4 regions of the Georhizobium sp. MAB10 genome follow, and region 2 is predicted to be linked to each of the others. Evidence: predicted binding sites of a transcription regulator. Region 2 holds the regulator's gene; each other region holds the start of a gene.
What was found. Region 2 encodes PhoB, which activates phosphate uptake and scavenging genes when phosphate is short. Its sites were predicted from a motif close to TGTCATNNANCTGTCAT; they were not measured.

Region 1 (5,082 bases), 220 kb from region 2:
TGGAGAAGCGCCTGGCTGTAGACGAGATACGGAATATTCGTCGTCTGCAGGCCCGGTCCGCCCGATGTCGTCACGTAGATCTCGGCGAAGATGGAGAGCAGGAAGATCGTCTGGATCAGGATGACGACAGTGATGGCGCGCGCCATGTGTGGCAGCGTGATGTACCAGAAGATCGACAACGCGCCGGCGCCGTCCATCTCGGCCGCTTCCTTCTGCTCTTCCGAAAGCGATTGCAGCGCGGTCAAGAGGATGAGTGTCGCAAAGGGCAGCCATTGCCAGGCAACGATGATGATGATGGCGGTCAGAGGTGCATTGGAGAACCAGTCGATCGCGCCGATACCGATCCAGTTGAGAAATTGACCGATGACCCCGTAGACCGGGTTCATCATCATATTCTTCCAGACGAGTGCCGCCACCGTCGGCATGACGAAGAAGGGCGCGATGACCAAGAGGCGCACGATGTTGACGCCGTAGAACACCTGGTCGAGCAGAAGCGCGAGAAGGATGCCACCGCAGACGGTGATGAAGAGCACGCCGACCACCAATGTCAGCGTGTTGCGCAGCGCGGTGAAGAAGGCCGGATCGGACAGGAAGAAGCGGTAGTTGGTCAGGCCGATGAAGGGCGTGTCGGCGGGATTGAACAGATTGTAGTTGAGCGTCGAGAAATAGAGCGTCAGCGACAGCGGCACGATCATCCAGATCAGCAACGCGATGACGGCGGGTGCCATCATCAGGCGTGCGGCGGATTTCGTCTGCAGGGTTGCCATGGCAAGGCCGTCCTTGGCGGATCGCTATCGATTGCTGCGCGAAGCTTGAGCGTTTCGAGGTGATATGGAAACCGGTTCACCGTTGCGAGACGCGATAGGTCGAAAGCCTGCAGATTGTGGCTGCCGACGAAGATGGATCCCGCCCGGCGGAGGATCTGGTCGGGCGGGATCGGGCGGGCTTACTGAATGTAGCCGGCCCGTGTCATTTCGCGCACCGCTGCCTGTTGGGCAGACTGAAGCGCCTGTTCGACCGTCATGCTGCCGGAGACGGCTGCGGCCATCTGCTGGCCAACCGCGGTACCGAGACCTTGGAACTCGGGAATGGCTGCGAACTGCAGGCCGACATAGGGCTTGTCGTCGGTGATCGACGGGTCGGCATTGTTGATCGCGGCAAGCGTCTGCTCGGCGAAGGGCGCCTCGGACGTGTACTGCTCGTTTTCATAGAGCGAGGTGCGCGTGCCGGGCGGAACGTTCGACCAGCCTTCGTTCTCGGCCACCAGTTCGAGATAGGCCTTGGAGGTTGCCCAGGAAATGAAGGTCTCGGCAGCCTCGGCCTTCTGCGAGCCGGCAGGGATCGCGAGCGACCAAGCCCAGAGCCAGTTGGCGCCCTGGTTCGGGCAGTTTTCGACGCCGCAGGGGAACGGCGCGAAGCCGACATTCTCGGCGACCTGGCTTTCGTCAGGGTTGGTCACGAAGGAGGCCGCAACGGTCGCATCCATCCACATGGCGCAACGGCCCTGGTTGAAGAGCGTCAGGTTTTCGTTGAAGCCGTTGGAGGCTGCGCCGGGAGGCCCGTAATTCGTCATCATGTCGACATACTGGGTGACGGCCGTCGTCCAGCCTTCGCTGTCGAACTGCGGCTGCCAGCTGGCATCGAAATAATTGGCGCCGTAAGAGCGGGCCATGGAACCCAGGAAGGCCATGTTCTCGCCCCAGCCCGGCTTGCCACGCAGGCAGATGCCGTAGACGTCGTCATTTGCTTCGGAAATCTGGCGTGCGGCGTCAGCGATGAAATCCCATGTCGGAGCCTCGGGCATCTCGATGCCGGCTGCCTCGAACAGGTCGGTGCGATAGAGCGTCATGGCGCTTTCGGCGTAGAACGGTGCTGCGTAGAGGGTACCATCCTTGGAGAGCGCTTCGCGGATTGCGGGGATCAGATCGTCGACGTCGTAATCGTCGCCGAGATTATCGAGCGGAAGCAGCCAGTCGTTTTCGGCCCAAATCGGCACTTCGTAGGTGCCGATCGTCATGATGTCGAACTGGCCGCCATTGGTGGCGATATCGGTCGTGACGCGCTGGCGCAGCACGTTTTCTTCCAGCGTCACCCAATTCAGCTGGATGTCCGGGTGCTGTTCGGTGAAGGCGTCGGTCAGACCCTGCATGCGGATCATGTCGCCGTTGTTCACGGTCGCAATTGTCAGTGTTTCCTGCGCGGACGCGCCAACGCTGGTGCCGGCAAGCATGGCTGCGCAGGCGGCAAGAAGCGAAAACCTGTGTCTCATGAGTTCCTCCCAAATGAGTGTCGCCGGCAAGAGCTTCTTGAGCAATTGCCTATGCTGTGAGCAATTACTCACATGTTGGCGAGCGATGTCAACGCAGATTAGTCGCTGCAGCGCAGCATCTGCAGGAGACGATTGCGGCGGCTGGCTTAGGCGAGGAGGGCGGTGGCCGTGTCTTCGTCGGTAATCAGGCCGTTGATCAGCCGACCTTTCAAGGCGGCGGCGATGCCGGGCAGCTTGAGCGGTCCCTTGGCGATGCCGACGACGATGCAGGTGTCGCGCGACGGGATGGGCGAACTCGCGACCCGGTCGTTGATGATGCCATCGATCTGGTGCCCTTCGCGGTCGATCGCCCAACCGACGATCTCGGCCACGGCGCCTGCGGCGGTCAATTCTTCGAGCTCGGCCGGGCTGATGAAACCATCGATGACGAGCGGTGCACCCGGTCCGAGATCGCCGATGCCGACGAAGGTGATGTCCGCCGTTGCCGACAGCTTGAGGGTCGCCTGGATCATCGGCTGCTGGTGCAGCAATTCACGCTCATGCATCGAAGAAGCGATGACAGGGAGCGGCATGGGAAACGACCGGCACTTCACCTTGTCGGCCATGGTGAAGACGACGTTGTAGAATGCTGCCGAGCCGTCCGGCGCAATGTTGCCCGTCAGCGACACGACCTTGTGCTGCGGGCAATCCATGCTCGGCAGTTTTTCGATCGCGGCCTTCAGCGTGCGGCCCGTTCCGATGGCGATCGTCACGGGTTCCGGCGCGGACAGGCGTCGCTCCAATTCAGCGGCTGCGGCTTCGGCAACGCCGACCGTGGTGGATTGGGAACCCGGATCGCTCGGCACGACTTCGACCAGCTTCAGGTCGAAGCGCTGCTTCAGCCGCTGTGCAAGTTCGAGACAACTCGCGATCGGATGGTCGATCCGAACCTTGACGAGACCTTCTTTCACGGCAAGCGAAACCAGACGCTGCGCCGATTGCCGCGAAACACCCAGCTTGCGCGCGATGTCGTCCTGCGTGTTGCCGGCGACGTAATAAAGCCAGCCGGCGCGGGCGGCGTCATCCAGTCGCATGGTGGGTGTCGTCATCGGTGCGTGTTCTGCCAATTGCACATGTCTTCTACGTATCTACGCGCGCGGCGGCGCGCAATCGGGAACGGGAGCTTCGGGGCTTACCGGGGGCACCGACAAGTCTGTCACGGAATCATCATCGATATGTCACGGACCTGTAATGGGCACGGTCAATAAGCCTGCAGCACCGCCATTCGACGACCCGCCACGAAGAGGAAAAGCCCATGAAACTGTTCGCCGCAGCACTCGCCCTTTCGGCTGCCTTCATCCTTCCCGCTCAAGCCCAGTTCGCGCTCGACTCTCGTTTCACCGATGCCGATGGCGATCTGATCGCCGACATCCCGACCGACGCTGCCGATCTGGTCGACCCGGACACGCTGATCTTCACCTACACGCCCGTTGAGGATCCGGCCGTCTACGCCGATGTGTGGCAGGGCTTTATGGACCATCTTGCGGAAGCCACGGGCAAGAACGTCGAGTTCTTCCCGGTTCAGTCGAACGCCGCGCAGCTTGAAGCGATGCGTGCGGGCCGCCTGCACATTGCCGGCTTCAACACCGGTGGCAATCCGATTGCCGTTGCCTGCGCCGGCTTCCGTCCCTTCGCCATGATGGCTTCCAATGACGGCTCGTTCGGCTACGAGATGGAAATCATCGTACCGGCCGACAGCGAAGCGCAGGAGATCGAGGATCTGCGCGGCAGCGAGATCGCCTTTACGCAGGAGACGTCGAATTCCGGCTTCAAGGCGCCGTCCGCCATTCTTTCGAGCGAATTCGACATGGTTGCGAACGAAGACTTCACGCCGGTCTTCTCGGGTTCGCACGACACGTCGATCCTGGGCGTTGCCAACGGCGACTACCCGGCTGCCGCCATCGCAAACTCGGTCATGACCCGCATGATCGACCGCGAAGTCGTGTCCCCCGATCAGATCCGCTCGATCTACCAGTCGGCAACCTTCCCGACGACGGGCTACGGCACGGTCTACAATCTGACGCCCGAGCTTCAGCAGCAGATCCGCGATGCGTTCTTCTCGTTCGAGTGGGAAGGCTCCGCGCTTGCCGAAGAGTTCAACGCGTCGGGCGAAGAGCAGTTCATCGAAATCAGCTTCCAGGAAGACTGGGAAGTCATTCGCCAGATCGACGAGGCGACCGGCGTCTCGTATTCCTGCCAGTAAGCTCTGGCTAACACAAAGCGGGGACGCAGCTTCGTATCTGCGTCCCCGCTTCGCATTTGAAGCAGAGGCGAGAGGTCGGGCATGCTTGAGGTGGACAGTCTCGAGAAGCGCTACAAAACGGGCGACATGGCGTTGCGCGGCGTTTCTTTCACGGTTGCCAAGGGACAGGTCGTCGGTCTCATCGGGCCTTCGGGCGCGGGTAAGTCGTCACTCATCCGCTGTATCAACCGACTGGTGGAACCGACAGGTGGCGCCATTCGTCTGAACGGGCTCGATCTCACGAAGCTGTCCGGCGGCAATTTGCGCCAGGCGCGCAGGCGCATCGGCATGATCTTCCAGGAATATGCGCTGGTCGAGCGTCTGACCGTCATGGAGAACGTGCTATCGGGCAGGCTCGGTTATGTGCCGTTCTGGCGCTCCTTCTTCCGGCGCTTCCCGCAAGCAGACGTCGACAAGGCCTTCCAGCTTCTAGATCGCGTGGGGCTGCAGGATCACGTGGACAAGCGCGCGGATGCGCTGTCCGGCGGCCAGCGCCAGCGCGTCGGCATCGCGCGTGCGCTCGAGCAGGACC
Region 2 (5,082 bases):
CCGGCCATCCTCATCGCGATCATAAAGCTGCGCCACCGAAAGCCGAACCTTCGTCGGTATCTGCTCGGACTGCCGGAAATAGGCGCCGGCGATCTCTTCCAGCGTCGCGCCATCCAGTTCGACGATGCCCTGATAGCGCTGCATGAACTCGCCCTGGTCGATCGTGAAGGCGAGGATGCCCTTGCCGAGCAGTTCATGCGGCTCGAGCCGGTTGTCGGCGACCGCTTGCGCAAGCGCCTGCTCGTTAAAGCGCGCATAGGCGCGCACGGCATCAGGCGTGGTAAAGTCTGCCACCAAAAGGTCGACCGGCCCATCGCCCTGCGTCTGCACCATGAACTTGCCATCGAATTTCAGCGACGTGCCGATCAGCACCGTCAGCGTGATCGCCTCGGCAAGCAGGCGAGCGACAGGCTCGGGGTAATCGTGGCGCGCCATGATCTTGTCGAGCATCGGGCCGAGTTGCACAGCACGGCCGCGCGCATCGAGCGCCTCCACCTGGAATGGCAGGACGTGATCGTCGCCGGCATAGTCGAACTCGCCCAGTCTGGGGCTTTGGTCATTCATCGGGTTTCTCCGGGGAAGAAGTGCCGGCAACGAGCGCACGGCTGAACTATTTGCCGGATATTTAGGTACTCAGACGCCCATGCACCAGGCGATGATGGCCTTCTGCGCGTGCAGCCGGTTTTCCGCCTCGTCGAACACCACCGATTGCACGCCGTCGATGACACCATCAGTCACTTCCTCGCCGCGATGCGCCGGCAGGCAGTGCATGAAGAGCGCATCCGGATTGGCTTCCGCCATCAGCGCCTCGTTCACCTGATAGGGCTGGAAGACGTTGTGGCCGCGCGCGCGATGTTCCTGGCCCATGGAGAACCAGGTATCGGTCACCACGCAATCGGCGCCGCGCACCGCATCCATCGGGTCGTTCGTGACATTGACGATGCCGCCATTGGCGCGCGCCCAGTCCACATAGCGCGCCTCCGGCTCGGAGCCTTCCGGCACCGCGACATTCATCGTGAAACCAAAGCGCGCCGATGCCTCGATCAGCGAATGCAGCACGTTGTTGCCATCGCCCGACCAGGCGACCGTCTTGCCCTTGATCGGCCCGCGATGCTCTTCGAAGGTCAGGATATCGGCCATGATCTGGCAGGGATGGGTGTCGTCCGTCAGCGCATTGATCACGGGCACGGTCGCGTGTTCAGCCAGTTCCAGCAGGCGGCTGTGCTCGGTCGTGCGGATCATGATGATGTCGACGTAGCGCGACAGCACCTTGGCCGTATCGGCAATCGTCTCGGCGCGCCCGAGCTGCATCTCCGTGCCGGAAAGAAACAGCGTTTCCCCACCGAGCTGGCGCATGCCGACATCGAAGGACACGCGCGTGCGCGTCGACGGCTTTTCGAAGATCATGGCAAGCACTTTGCCGGCGAGGGGCTTGTCGCCCTGACCCGACTTCAAGGCATCCTTGATCGTGCGCGCATTGTCGATCATCCCGCGAAGATCGTCTGCCGTCGTGGTCGATAGATCGATGAAATGACGTGGCGTGCCGTTGGCGCCCATGGTGATGATCCCCGTGCCCCGGCCTGCTTTCAGGCGGAAATTGCCTGTTTGGATGAAGAAAGTTCAGAAGCGACCATGTCGATGCGCGACAGCCCTTCGCGCATTTCCTCGGCCGTGATGGTCAGCGGCGGCAGAAGGCGAACGACGTTGTCGCCAGCCGGTACCGACAGCATGTGATGCGCGCGAAGGCCCGCGACCATCTCCGTGTTCGGCACGACGGTCTTCAACCCGAGCATCAGGCCGCGCCCGCGGATTTCGGCGACCACATCGGGATAGCGATCCTTGATTGCCTCGAGGCCCTGCTTTGCCACCAGCGACAGGTCGCGCACATGCTCCAAGAAGCCATCCGCCAGGATGACGTCGAGAACGGCATTGCCAACGGCCATGGCGAGCGGATTGCCGCCATAGGTCGTGCCGTGCGTGCCGGGCACCATTCCCGCGGCCGCTTCGGACGTTGCGAGACAGACGCCGAGCGGGAACCCTCCACCGATGCCTTTGGCGACCGCCATGATGTCCGGCGAAATGCCCGACCATTCATGCGCGAAGAGCTTGCCCGTGCGACCGACGCCCGACTGCACCTCGTCGAAGATCAGCAGCGTACCGGTCTCATCGCACAGAGCCCTCAGCTGGCGCAGCCGTTCGTCGGGAACCGGCCGAACACCGCCCTCGCCCTGCACGGGCTCGATCAGAATCGCGGCCGTATCCTCGGTGACAGCGGCTTCGAGTGCGGCCCAATCGTCGAACGGTACCTGGTCGAAACCCTCGACCTTGGGCCCGAAGCCTTCGAGATATTTGGGCTGGCCACCGGCAGCGATCGTCGCGAGCGTCCGCCCGTGGAATGCCCCTTCGAAGGTGACGATGCGGAACCGCTCGCCCTGCCCGCGCGCATGATGATAACGGCGTGCGGTCTTGATCGCACACTCCAGCGCTTCGGCACCGGAATTGGTGAAGAAGGCGCGATCCGCGAAGGTCGCCTCCGTCAGGCGGCGCGCAAGCCGCTCCTGCCCGGGAATCTCATAGAGATTGGACAGGTGCCACAATTTGTCGGCCTGCTCCTTGAGCGCGGCGACGAGATGCGGATGGGAATGCCCGAGCGAGTTCACGGCGATGCCAGCGGCGAAATCCAGATATCGCTTGCCATCCTCGCTCGTCAGCCAGACACCATCGCCACGCTCGAAGCGGAGCGGAGCGCGGTTGTAAGTCTCGAAAAGCGGCGACGCCGGTGCCATCTGGCGCAAACTCCCATTCAAGGCCACACCGCAAAAGGCTCGGACGGTTCGCGTCGCAAACTTCAAGGACTGCGGCCTGAAAATTGAAAAGCCGCCCTGCGGCGGCCCGACGCACTATCTTCATTTCGCCCGGCGCTGTCAAGAAAACGCCCCTTGTGCCGGCTACCACGCAATTCGCCTAAAAAGCCCCAAGTTGGGGAAAACTCAAAAAAGCGAATCGGCCGATTCCCGGGACTCTTGTCACGGAGTCTGCCGACCATTAAGTTGAAATAACAGCACTAGACTGCATGCGGCGGACCTAGTCATCACACAGTATTAAGGCGACGCGGTTCCGTTGATACTTCGGGCCAGCGCCGAGGGATTCTGCTGCGCCCTATATCGAAACTGGAGTTGCGGCCATGAATTGGACCGACGAGCGCGTCGAAAAACTTACCAAATTGTGGGCCGACGGCCTCAGCGCGAGCCAGATTGCCGCACAATTGGGTGGCGTGACACGAAATGCTGTCATCGGCAAAGTACATCGCCTGAACCTGCCGGGACGTGCAAAGTCCGGCGGCACTCCTGCGCCGCGCGCAAAACGGCCGGCACCGGCTCCGCGCCCGGCCTCCAACTTCAACGCCCGCCCTGCAGCACCGCGCGCGATTTCCCGTGGTGGCGCAGCTGCTGCGGTGCGTGAAGATGTCGCCATGGAAGCAGCGCCGCAGACACGTCCCGTCAGCGACGTCGTCGTGCCGATCGCCAAGCGCTTGGCGCTGGTCGACCTGACCGAGCGCACATGCAAGTGGCCGGTTGGCGACCCGATGCACGAAGACTTCCACTTCTGCGGCCACGATTCAGGCGAGAACACGCCCTACTGCAAATACCACGCGCGTCTCGCCTTCCAGGTCTCGGGCGAAAGGCGCCGGGCGCGCTGATCGCGCGCCGTCGTCGTCAAATTTAAGTTGAGAATGAAGAAGGCGCTCAGCCTTCCAGCGCGTAGCCGGCGCCCCGCACCGTGCGGATGACATCACGCATATTGGCGAGATTGATCGCCTTGCGCAGCCGGCCGACATGCACGTCCACCGTGCGCTCGTCGACATAGATGTCATGGCCCCACACGCCATCGAGCAGTTGCGCGCGTGAATAGACACGGCCGGGCGACGACATCAGAAATTCCAATAGCTTGAATTCTGTCGGTCCAAGCCGGATTTCGCGGCCCTTGCGGTGGACGCGGTGGGTTTCGCGATCGAGCGTGATGTCGCCGCTCTGCAGCACCGAAGAGATGACCTCGGGCTTGGCACGGCGCAGCATGGCGCGAACACGCGCCATCAGTTCAGGCGTCGAAAACGGCTTCACCACATAGTCGTCGGCACCGGTCGCGAGACCGCGAATGCGCTCGCTCTCTTCAGCACGCGCCGTCAGCATGATGATCGGCAAGCGTTCGGTTTCAGGCCGCGCGCGCAGGCGGCGGCAGAGCTCGATGCCAGAGACGCCGGGAAGCATCCAGTCTAGGATGAGCAGGTCCGGAACGCGCTCCTTCAGCTGGATCTCGGCCTCGTCGCCGCGGAGAACAGTGTCGACCTTGTAGCCTTCGGCTTCCAGATTGTAACGCAGGAGCACGCTCAGCGCTTCTTCGTCCTCGACGACCGTTATCTTTGGCAGCATCTTCCCATCGTCTCCGTCAGTGGCCGCTGGCCATCACTGTCGCAGTCTTGTCGCCGCGCGGGCGTTCGCCGAGCAGCCGGTCGCCTGTCGCCATGTAGTAGATCGTCTCGGCGATGTTGGTCGCATGATCGCCGATGCGCTCGATGTTCTTGGCGCAGAACAGGAGATGCGTGCAGGCCGAGATGTTGCGCGGATCTTCCATCATGTAGGTCAGCAACTCACGAAACAGCGACGTGTACATCGCGTCGATTTCGTCGTCGCGCTGGCGCACCTGGTTCGCCGCAACGGCCGAGCGCGTCGAATAGGCATCGAGCACTTCCTTCAGCTGCGTCAAAGCGAGTTCGGAGAGGTGCTCGAGCCCCCGCACCAGCTGCTTCGGCTGGGCCGATCCCTGTACGGCGACGACGCGCTTGGCGATGTTCTTGCCCATGTCGCCGACGCGCTCGAGGTCGGCGGCGATACGGATCGCGCCCATCACTTCGCGCAGATCGTGTGCCATGGGCTGGCGCTTGGCGATGACGACGATCGCACGCTCGTTGATGTCGCGCTCGGCGTCGTCGAGAATGATGTCCTCGGCGATGATCCTCTGGGCGCTCCCCGCATCGGAAGCCACCAGCGCGGCGACGGCGTCGCCCACCATGCGTTCCGCGAT
Region 3 (5,082 bases), 600 kb from region 2:
GATGTCGCCAAGGCGGACCGCAAGACGCTGCGGCAGCTACGCACCGAGCGCGTGTCCATGGTGTTCCAGCAATTCGGCCTCCTGCCCTGGCGCACGGTTGCCGAAAATGTCGGCTTCGGCCTGGAGCTGTCGGGCATGCCGGCAAGTGAACGCAAGGAGCGCGTCGCGGCTCAGCTCGACACGGTCGGCCTCACCGATTGGGCAGACCGCAAGGTTCACGAGCTTTCCGGCGGCATGCAGCAGCGCGTCGGCCTCGCCCGCGCTTTTGCCACGGGCGCGCCGATCCTGCTAATGGACGAGCCCTTTTCAGCTCTCGACCCACTGATCCGCACGAAGCTGCAGGACGAACTGATCGAGTTGCAGCAACGCATGAAGTGCACGATCCTCTTCGTCAGCCACGACCTGGAGGAGGCGGTGAAGATCGGCGACAAGATCGCCATCATGGAAGGCGGGCGCATCATCCAGGCGGGAAAGCCGGAGGACATCGTGCTGCGTCCGGCCAACGATTACGTCGAGGAATTCGTCGCCCATCTCAATCCGCTCGGCGTACTCTGCGCGGAGGACGTCATGCGTCCCGGTCAAGCAGGCGCCAAGGAAGCGATCGGGGGATCCGTCAAGCGCCGCACGCCGGTCAAGGACATGCTGAGCACACTGGCCAACCACTATCCGAGTTCGCTCGCAGTGGTGGAGAATGGCGGCATCGTTGGCGTTGTCAGCCCGGCCGACATCCTGAACGCGCTCGTCAAGCGATAGCGTGATGTCTCGCCGACACCTGCTCGATGAGGCGCACGAAGGCACGGCCGGCAATTTCCGGAGCGCCATTGTTGTCGATGATCGTCAGGTCCGGCGTATCGAGCGCAAACCGCTCCGCACGCTGAAGCCGCGCCGCGATCTCGGCCTCGCTTTCGCGGCCACGCGCGGCAATGCGTGCCGCCAGCACATCCGGAGCGACCGCTAATGTGACCGGCACGAGCGTCGGATAGCGTCGCCGCAGATCGGGCAAGGTCGCACGCGATCCGTTGGCGATCGCGATGCCGCCTAAGGCAAGATGGCCGTCCATCGAGCTCGGCAAGCCGTAACTCAGGCCATGGGCCTTCCAGGTGAAGGCGAAGGCGCCCGCCTGTTCGGCGGCCAGGAACGCGGCCTCGTCAAGCGTGTCATGATCTTCAGCCTGAACGGCAGCGTCGCGGGTCACCACCCGGCGCACGAACAAGACATCGCTTCGGCCTCGAAGCGTCTCGCGCGCAAAATCGATGATCGTATCCTTACCCGACCCGCTTGGACCGAGCACGACGATCAAGGTTCCCGCAGGATCTCTCGGCGACCGTTCCGCCATCAGATGACGCGGCGTCCTTGACGCCATACGGTCCGGACGATCGGCAATTGATCGAGATTGCGAACACGGAGCAGATCGGCGCGCTTTCCGACGGCGACGATGCCGCGGTCGTCCATCCCAACGGTGCGTGCCGGCGTGGATGTGACGAGCGCCACAGCCTGCGGCAGCGAAATCGCGTCGACATCGTCAGCCAGCTTGAACACCGCCTGCAAGAGGCTCGACGGCACGTAATCGGAGGACAGAACGTCGAGGATACCGGCTTCGGCAAGGTCCTTGGCGGCGATGTTGCCGGAATGCGATCCGCCGCGCACCACGTTCGGCGCCCCCATCAGCACGCTCATGCCGGCTTCGTGCGACGCGCGTGCGGCTTCCTTCGACGTCGGGAATTCTGCAAGGCCCACGCCATCGGCAATCGCCTCGTCGACATGGTCGAGCGTCGCATCGTCGTGGCTCGCGAGCGTCACGCCGGCACCCCGGCAATGCTCGGCGATCGCGCGGCGATGCGGTGCGGAATAACGGGCCGACTGCTCCTGCCGCTTGGCGACGAACACCTCAAACTGTTCGTCCGTCAGTCCGCGCTTCGTCTTGTAGTAAAGCGTGTACTGATCCATCGTCTGGAACTGCCGCTGGCCGGGCGCGTGGTCCATCAGCGAAGCGAGCCGCACGCGGTCGTCGCTGCGGAACTTGTCGAAGGCATCCAGCACATCGGCCGCCGAAACCTCGCATCTGAGATGCAGGAAGTGGTCCGAGCGCAGCCGATCCTCGCGCTGCGCCTGCTCGATCGCATCGGCCAGTTCGCGCATTTCGCCCGGCTTGAAGCCACCGTCCTCGTCGGACCCCATGCGCAGGCAATCGAACACCGTGGTGATGCCCGACGCGGCGATCTGCGCGTCATGCGCCTGCACAGCCGCGATCGCATTCCAGCGCACGCCTGGTCGCGGGCCGTAGTGGCCTTCGAGGTGGTCGGTGTGAAGCTCGACGAGGCCCGGCATCAGATAGTCGCCGTCGAGATCGTCTCCGGGAGCCGATGTCGTTCCCTCGCCAATCTCCGCGATCATCCCGTCACGAATGACGAGATGGCCCTCAACCACCCGATTGGCCAGAACCAGCATCGCATTCTTTAAGATCGTCTCGGTCACCGTGCTCATCCGTGTCTGCAAGTTCTTGTCGTGAAGTGTCATTGTGCGGCTGTCCGTCTCGCAGCCTTGAAGGATCCGAGTGGATGCAGCGAATCCACCGAGAACGCTGCGCCTTTTTCCGGCTCCACGAAGAGTGCCAGATTGCTGACGGATACAGGCTTGTCCAGGAAGGGTGCAAACACCTGATGCAGCGCCGCCTCGACCCGGTCTGCATCGCCGGCATCGACAGGCCCGGTCAGCGTCATGTGGAAGCGGAATTCCTCGAAGACGTAAGGGTAGCCGAAGCTGTCCAGATACGCCACCTGCCGTTCCGACAGCCGATCGACATTGCGCCTCGCCCGATCGGCCTCGCTCACCGGCGCATGGTACCGGTTGAAGCGACGAACGACGGCATCGGCGAAGCCCTGGAGCGCGGGCGACGGCGCACTCGGCGTCAAGGCGAAGAACGGGCCGAGCCGCTCGATGCGGAGCGGCGGCAGTTCGAATGGCTCGAGTTCGCCGCAAAAATGCATGATCTCCGACAACAGATCAGCCTTCGTCAGCCCATCCGCCAGAGCAAAGGGTGCCTTGATGGTGGCATGGAAACCGTATCGGCGCGGCGCTTCGGTAATCGCAGCGATCTCATCGATGCCGAGGCCCGCATCGTCCGGATGGTCGAGCGCGGCGCCCGAAAACGCGTTCCGGCCGAGCCAGCGCGATGCGGTGCGCTGCAGCGCGTCGCTCATCGGCGGCGTGAAATAGAGCGCATAACGCATGGTGAATCAGTCTCCGAAAGTGGTCTTCGTTGACGAGAGGCCGAGGCTATGACCGATAACCATGACAGATTGACGAAAGGAAGAACGGAAAACGACATCCTCCCCAATGATGTCCCAAGCTTCCTAGCGGGCGAGTTCCTTCAGCCTGTAGGCATTGCGGAGATCGGCTATCTGATCCAGCGCTTCGTGGAACTCGCTCCAGTCGTCGTCGGTATCGATACCGGACCAGATACGCTCGACATCGTCGATCAGCACGGTCACCGGCGAGAGCGCGGCGAGCGACGGATGCGCGAGATCGATATCGGCGCGGGTCTGGTAACGGTCGATGAGCGCGCGGGTCTGAGCGAAGGTCTCGCCCGCATATTCGGCCGCGACCGGGCTTCGGCCAGCACGATCCGGCACGCCGCCGAACCAGTCGAAGAAGGCCTGCTCGAACGGCATCGCGCTTGCGGCGAGAAACTTCCAGAAGCTTTCCGCGAGTTCTCGGTCGGTAGCGGCATCGAGCGGTTCGAGACCGAGGCGCGCGACGATCTTCCGGTCGAAGGCTAAGCGGTAGTGATCAGGAAACGCGCGCACGATCGGCTCGACATCTTCCAGTGGCGCGAGCGGCAGCAGGCATTCCGCCAGCCGCGCGAGGTTCCAGAAGAGCGTTTCGGGCTGCCGCCCGAAAGCATAAAGACCCGTCTGGTCGAAATAGGCGGCGGTGAAGGATGGGTCGAGAACCGGCAGGAAGCGCCAAGGGCCGTAATCGAAGCTCTCACCGGTGATGTTGATGTTGTCGGTGTTGAGAACGCCATGCACGAAGCCTGCGGCCATCCACTGCGCCCCGGTGCGCGCCACGTTCCGGCAGACCCGGTCCAGGAACGCGAGAGCCGTGTCTTTCGTCTCGGCGTGGGCACAATCGGGCATGTAGTTGGCGACCGCATGGTGCAGCAGCGCCTCGATGCGGTCGGGCTGTTCCAGATAGGCAAAGCGCTGGAATGTCCCGATGCGGATGTGGGAATGGCTGAGCCGCACCAGAACCGATGAGCGTGTCGGTGAAGGCTCGTCGCCCCGCATCAGTTCTTCGCCGGTCTCGACGAGGCTGAAGGAACGCGACGTGTTGACACCAAGCGCTTCCAGCATCGTGGTCGCCAGAACCTCGCGCACGCCGCCTTTCAGCGTCAGGCGGCCATCGCCCTGGCGCGACCATGGCGTCTGACCGGATCCCTTCGTGCCGAGATCCAGCAGCCGGTCGTCCCGGTCCAGAAGCTGGGCGAAAAGAAACCCGCGGCCATCGCCGAGGTCTGGATTGTACTGGCGGAACTGGTGGCCGTGATAGCGCAGCGCGAGCGGCTCCGGCAGATTGTCCGGAAGCGGCTCGAAACGCCCGAAATGATTCACCCATTCCGCATCGCTCAAACCGGACAATCCGACCTCGGCAGCGGCGTCTCGGTTTCGGTATCGCAGCGTCGTCGATGGAAAGTCGGCGGCTTCGACCGGGTCGAAGAAGTCACGGCCAAGCGCCGGGTGGCGCGGTGCGGCGCGGTAGGTCGGGTCGATCGGCATCGAAAAACTTTCGGGTTCAGGTGGCAGTCGCTGGACGTCCAAGCCTGCGAGCGGCCTTTCGTTCCAAGGCATTGAGCGCGTCATAGGACAGAACGGCGATGATAGCGACGATCACGCCGCCCTGCAGCACGAACGCGGTGTTGCTGGACAGAAGTCCAGCGATAATCACCTCGCCCAAGGTTGGTGCTGCAACCGTGGAGCCGATCGTCGCCGTTCCGAGCGAAATCACGAAGGCGAGCCGCACGCCTGCAAGAATGACCGGAAAGGCCAGCGGAAGTTCAACGCGCGTCAGCCGCTGCCAGCC
Region 4 (5,082 bases), 1.6 Mb from region 2:
CTGCAGTCGGAAGTGCCGGAGCTGAAGGTCGCGACCGCGCACGGCCAGATGCCGCCGGGCCAGCTCGACGACATCATGAACGCCTTCTATGACGGCCAGTACGACGTGCTCTTGTCGACGACGATCGTCGAATCGGGCCTCGACGTGCCGCGGGCCAATACCCTGATCGTTCACCGCGCCGACATGTTCGGCCTTGCCCAGCTCTACCAGCTGCGCGGTCGCGTCGGCCGCTCAAAGGTCCGTGCCTTTGCGCTCTTCACGCTTCCGGCGAACCGGATGATCGCGCCCATGGCGGAGCGCCGGCTCAAGGTGTTGCAGTCGCTCGACGAACTCGGTGCCGGCTTCCAGCTGGCCAGCCACGACCTTGATCTGCGCGGCGCAGGCAATCTGCTCGGCGAAGAACAGTCGGGCCACATCAAGGAAGTCGGCTTCGAGCTCTACCAGCAGATGCTGGAGGAGGCCGTGGCCGAACTGAAGGGTGAGGACGAGGTGCGCGACACCGGCTGGTCGCCGCAGATCACCGTCGGCACCCCGGTCATGATCCCGGAAGACTATGTGCCGGACCTGCATCTGCGTCTCGGCCTCTACCGGCGCCTGGGCGAAATCACCGATCTTTCCGAGATCGACGATTTTGGTGCCGAACTCATCGACCGCTTCGGGCCGATGCCGACGGAAGTGCAGCACCTCCTGAAGATCGTGTACATCAAGGCGCTCTGCCGCACGGCGAATGTCGAAAAGCTGGATGCGGGACCGAAGGGCGTCGTCGTGCAGTTCCGGGACAAGCAGTTCCCGAACCCCGCTGGCCTCGTCCAGCACATCGCGCGGCTCGGCAACCAGGCGAAGATTCGCCCAGACCACAGCGTCGTCTTCATCCGCGAACTGCCGACCCCGGAAAAGCGCCTCGGCGGCGCTGCCGTGATCATGAACAAGCTCGCGGAGATCGTGAAGGCGGCTTGATCAGGTTTGCTCTCCCCTGCAGAGGGGAGAGCAAGTCTCTAGGCTACAATGTGATCCGGTAGCGGGCGAAGCCGTTCTCGCCGGCCCCGGCTTCCTCGATTGCCACGCCTTCCACATCGGCGATCACGTCAGCGGCTGCTGGGCCCGTGTCGAAGACGACGGTCGTGTCGGGCAGTGGGCTGAAGCGCCAGTTGCCGTCGGCAGCAGGATCGATCTCGCCCTGTTCGATGATGTAGCGGACGATGATGTCGCGGTTGGTGTCCGGTCCGACGAAGATGATCTTGTCGGAGGTGATGCCCGGAAAGCTGCCCCCGCCGCCGGCGCGGTAGTTGTTGGTGGCGACCGCAAAGCGTTGGCCCGGATCGACAGGCGCACCCTCGAAGGCCAAGTTCTTGATTCGGCTGGCGCTTTCATCGACGAGCACGCCGTCGGAATCGTAGCGCGATGGCTGAGACAGGTCGATCTCGTAGGTGACGCCGTCGATCACGTCGAAATTGTAGGAGGGGAAATCCGGATTGATCAGCGCGGCATCGGTCGCACCGGGCTCGATCTGGTTGAAGATCCCGGCCGAGCGCTCCAGCCACTCCTTCAGATCGGCACCGGTGATGGCGACCGCATGGATCGTATTCGGATAGAGATAGAGGTCTGCGACGTTCCTTATCGCGATCTCGCCGACCGGCACGTCGGTGTAGTAGTCCGGCCCGCCGCGCCCGCCAGCCTTGAACGGTGCGGCTGCGGAGAGCACCGGCAGATCGGCGTAATCTGGATCGCGTGAAAGGATGTCGGCGATGTACCAGGTTTGCGCCTGGCTGACGATCTGCACCGACGGATCGTCGGCGACGAGCGCAAAATAGGAATGCAGACGGGCCGCCGTGCGCCCCACGGGCGTGCGGACATAGACAATGGTCGCCTCGTGCTCGGCTTCGACGGAGGCGAGCACCTCGGCGTCGCTCTCGACCAGCGGCGTGACGGTTGCGTCCACCCGCTCGAAGATCGGCCGCGCCTCGGATGTGTGCGTGACGACCCGCCAGCTGTTGCCGTCGCGCTCGAGCAAAAGGTCGATCAACCCGAGATGCGAGCCCCAGAAGCCAGGCATCACACCGGGCTTGCCGGCAATCGTGCCTTCGGCATTGTCGACGCCGGCCACACCTTCGAATTCCTCGCCTGGAAAGACGCGATGCAGATGGCCGGTGACGATCGCATCGATGCCATCGATGGCGGCAAGCGGAATGGCCGCATTCTCCATGCCGTCGCTATGGGCTTCTTCGCCGATGCCCGAATGGGCGAGCGCGATGACGATGTCGCAGCCTTCCTCGCGCATTTGCGGCACGAAGGCGCGGGCGGCCTCCACCATGTCGCGCGCCGCGGCGTTGCCGGTGAGGTGAGCGGCGTCCCAGGTCATGATCTGCGGTGGCACGAAACCGATAATGCCGATGCGAATCGGGTGGGTTTCCCCCGCGCCGTCGGTCAGCTCTCGGTCCAGAATGACGTAGGGCTCGATATAAAGCTCGTCCTGAACCGGATTTCCGGCGAGTGCCCCGCGCGTGACATTGGCGCAGACGAAGGGAAATTCAGCGCCATCGAGCGCCTTGAAGAGAAAGTCGAGGCCGTAGTTAAATTCGTGGTTCCCGAGCGTGGACGCATCGAAGCCGAGCGCGTTCATCGCCTTGATGACGGGATGCACGTCACCCTCGTTCAGGCCGCGCTCATAGGCGATATAGTCACCCATCGGGTTGCCCTGCAGGAAATCGCCATTGTCGACCAAGATCGCGTTCGTCGCCTCCGCGCGGATCGAATTGACGATCGCCGCCGTACGGGCGAGCCCCATCGTGTCGTTCTCGCGGTCGGCGTAATAGTCGTAGGGGTAGACATGCACATGCAGGTCGCTCGTGCCCATGATCCGGAGATGCGCCTGGTTCGCCTGCGCCCGTGCCGAGAACGGGTGCAGCAGGATGAGGGTAGAGAGAGCGGCGGAGCCGGCGAGCAGATGGCGTCGGGTCAGGGCAAGCGGCCTTTTATGCATGATCACGGGTACGGTTCCTCTCGATGTCGATGTGGCCTGATCCCCAGCGCCGCGCAATCGAGCATCTGCCTGTGACGCATTGATGACGGCTGGGCGGATCGACATTAAAGCTGGCCTGAAATGGCTGGCCAAGCGGCAGGCGCGTGCTAGAAAGCTTGAAAACCTGACCATGGGAGACCGGCAATGTCATTCCTTTCCAAGCTGTTCGGCCTTGGCGGCGAGAAGGCCGCGCCCAAGCCCGTGGCAGCCGCTCCCATCGAGCATCAGGGCTGCGAAATCATCGCCCAGCCGATGAGCGAAGGCGGCCAGTGGCGCGTCGCCGGCGTCATCGCGAAGACCGTGGACGGCCAGCGTGTCGAGCGTCAGTTCATCCGCGCCGATCTCTGCATGACGGAAGAAGAAGCCGTCGAAGTCTCGCAGCGCAAGGGTCGCCAGATCATCGAACAAAACCCGCGCCTGTTTTCCGATCCGAGCGATACCGGCCCGGTCTGATCGCCCGTCGGTCTGGGACACGCTTCAGTGAATATCGAGCATGTCCTTGGGCGTGACGTGCTGATTGGCGCTCCAGTCCGTTGAGCGCTCGATCATCCGGTGGATGACCGGCTTGCCCGGTCCCTTGTGCATGGCGCGAATGGCTTCCGCGATGACGGCATCGGCCTCCGTGGTGCGCTGATGATAGCGCTGATATTCCGTCCATGTCGGCAGGTGGTAGGTCTCCTGCCAGAGCTCAGGATCTTCCAGATCGCGCATCAGCGTCCAGTGGCGCGCGCCATTCCGGAACCTGAGGCGCCGGCGTTCCGCCATGGCTTTGAGGAACTCCGGCATGTCGTCATTGCCGATCCGATACTCGACCATAATGACGATCGGGCCGCTCTGCGGCTTGATGTCGAGGGCGAGATGCGGCTCCTTCCAGCGGTTCAGCGGGTCGAGTTTCAGGCGCGGCGGTGACGGCAGCGGCAGGACGAGGCCGATCGCGGCGCCCACCACCATCAAGACAGAAGCCGCAAGAAGCGCGTTCGACGCGCCATAGCTCTCCGTGACCATGCCCCAGATCCAGGACCCGAGCGCCATGCCGGTAAAGGTCGCCATCTGATAAAGTGACAACAGCCGCCCGACGACCCAGCGCGGCGTCGACAGCTGCACGGTGGTGTTGAAGAGCGAAAGCGTCAGCACCCAGCAGGCTCCGCCAAGCGTCATCGCCGCCATGGTCAGCGGTGCGGAGCGGCTGAACGAGGCGATGAACGCGCAGACGGCGAAGCCGAGGAAGCCGGTGCGGATCAGCGTTTCACCTGCGAATCGTGCCCGCAGCGCGGAATTGGATAGCGCCACTGCCACAGCTCCGAGCCCGAAGGAGCCTAGCAGCAGGCCGAAAAGCTGCGGGCCACCGGCGAGAATGTCGCGCGCAATCAGCGGCATCAGCGCCATCACGGCGCTTGCCGAAATGCCGAACATGGCGCTGCGCAGCATGACGATCTCGATCTTCGGCGACATGACGAGATAGCGAAGGCCCGTCATGATCGCGCTGCCGAGGCTCTCGCGCGGCAGCGTGCTCGCCGGAAGCGATGGTTTCCAGCGCACGAGCACGAAGATCAGTCCGAGATAGCTCGCGGCGTTGATGGCAAAGGCCGCGGCGGCACCGGCCGCAGCGACGATGGCGCCGCCGATGGCTGGGCCGACGCTGCGTGACAGGTTGAAGCCCATGGAGTTGAGCGTGACGGCTTGCGGAAGATCGTCGCGACCGACCATGTCGCCGACGGATGCCTGCCAGGAGGGATTGTTGAGCGCCATGCCCGAACCGATCAGGAAGGTCAGGCCGAGAAGCGTCCATGGCGTCAGCGCGTCGTACCATGCCGCAATCGCAAGCATGGTCGCGACGACCAGCATGAAGCATTGAGCAAGCAGCATGACCTTGCGCCGATCGTAGCTGTCGGCGATCGCCCCCGAGATCAGCGCGAGAAAGGCGATGGGCAGCGCGTTCGATGCCTGGACAAGCGCCACCATGTCTGCAGAAGCCGCGAGCTGCGTCATCAACCAGGCGGCGCCCACCGTCTGGATCAGCATGCCGAAATTCGATGCCATGGCGCCGAGCCAGATGGCGCGGA

Region 1: the regulator PhoB is predicted to act here: its motif matches at 3,485-3,501, upstream of phnD (phosphate/phosphite/phosphonate ABC transporter substrate-binding protein).
Region 3: the regulator PhoB is predicted to act here: its motif matches at 3,292-3,308, upstream of PU133_RS07990 (DUF1045 domain-containing protein).
Region 4: the regulator PhoB is predicted to act here: its motif matches at 3,052-3,068, upstream of PU133_RS13035 (bifunctional 2',3'-cyclic-nucleotide 2'-phosphodiesterase/3'-nucleotidase).

The regions. Positions count from the first base shown of each region.
Region 1 is NZ_CP118314.1:903,957-909,038, forward strand. Features, by position in the region: gene PU133_RS04150 (carbohydrate ABC transporter permease) at 1-767, opposite strand, end outside; gene PU133_RS04155 (sugar ABC transporter substrate-binding protein) at 947-2,269, opposite strand; gene PU133_RS04160 (sugar-binding transcriptional regulator) at 2,416-3,357, opposite strand; gene phnD (phosphate/phosphite/phosphonate ABC transporter substrate-binding protein) at 3,564-4,511, shown strand; gene phnC (phosphonate ABC transporter ATP-binding protein) at 4,593-5,082, shown strand, end outside.
Region 2 is NZ_CP118314.1:1,126,259-1,131,340, reverse strand. Features, by position in the region: gene PU133_RS05165 (Hsp33 family molecular chaperone) at 1-564, opposite strand, end outside; gene argF (ornithine carbamoyltransferase) at 634-1,557, opposite strand; gene PU133_RS05155 (aspartate aminotransferase family protein) at 1,587-2,786, opposite strand; gene PU133_RS05150 (GcrA family cell cycle regulator) at 3,185-3,700, shown strand; gene phoB (phosphate regulon transcriptional regulator PhoB) at 3,747-4,430, opposite strand; gene phoU (phosphate signaling complex protein PhoU) at 4,447-5,082, opposite strand, start outside.
Region 3 is NZ_CP118314.1:1,730,938-1,736,019, reverse strand. Features, by position in the region: gene choV (choline ABC transporter ATP-binding protein) at 1-753, shown strand, start outside; gene phnN (phosphonate metabolism protein/1,5-bisphosphokinase (PRPP-forming) PhnN) at 743-1,336, opposite strand; gene PU133_RS07995 (alpha-D-ribose 1-methylphosphonate 5-triphosphate diphosphatase) at 1,336-2,517, opposite strand; gene PU133_RS07990 (DUF1045 domain-containing protein) at 2,514-3,230, opposite strand; gene PU133_RS07985 (protein adenylyltransferase SelO) at 3,354-4,778, opposite strand; gene PU133_RS07980 (ABC transporter permease) at 4,795-5,082, opposite strand, start outside.
Region 4 is NZ_CP118314.1:2,746,213-2,751,294, reverse strand. Features, by position in the region: gene mfd (transcription-repair coupling factor) at 1-957, shown strand, start outside; gene PU133_RS13035 (bifunctional 2',3'-cyclic-nucleotide 2'-phosphodiesterase/3'-nucleotidase) at 1,001-2,980, opposite strand; gene PU133_RS13030 (HlyU family transcriptional regulator) at 3,164-3,472, shown strand; gene PU133_RS13025 (MFS transporter) at 3,497-5,082, opposite strand, start outside.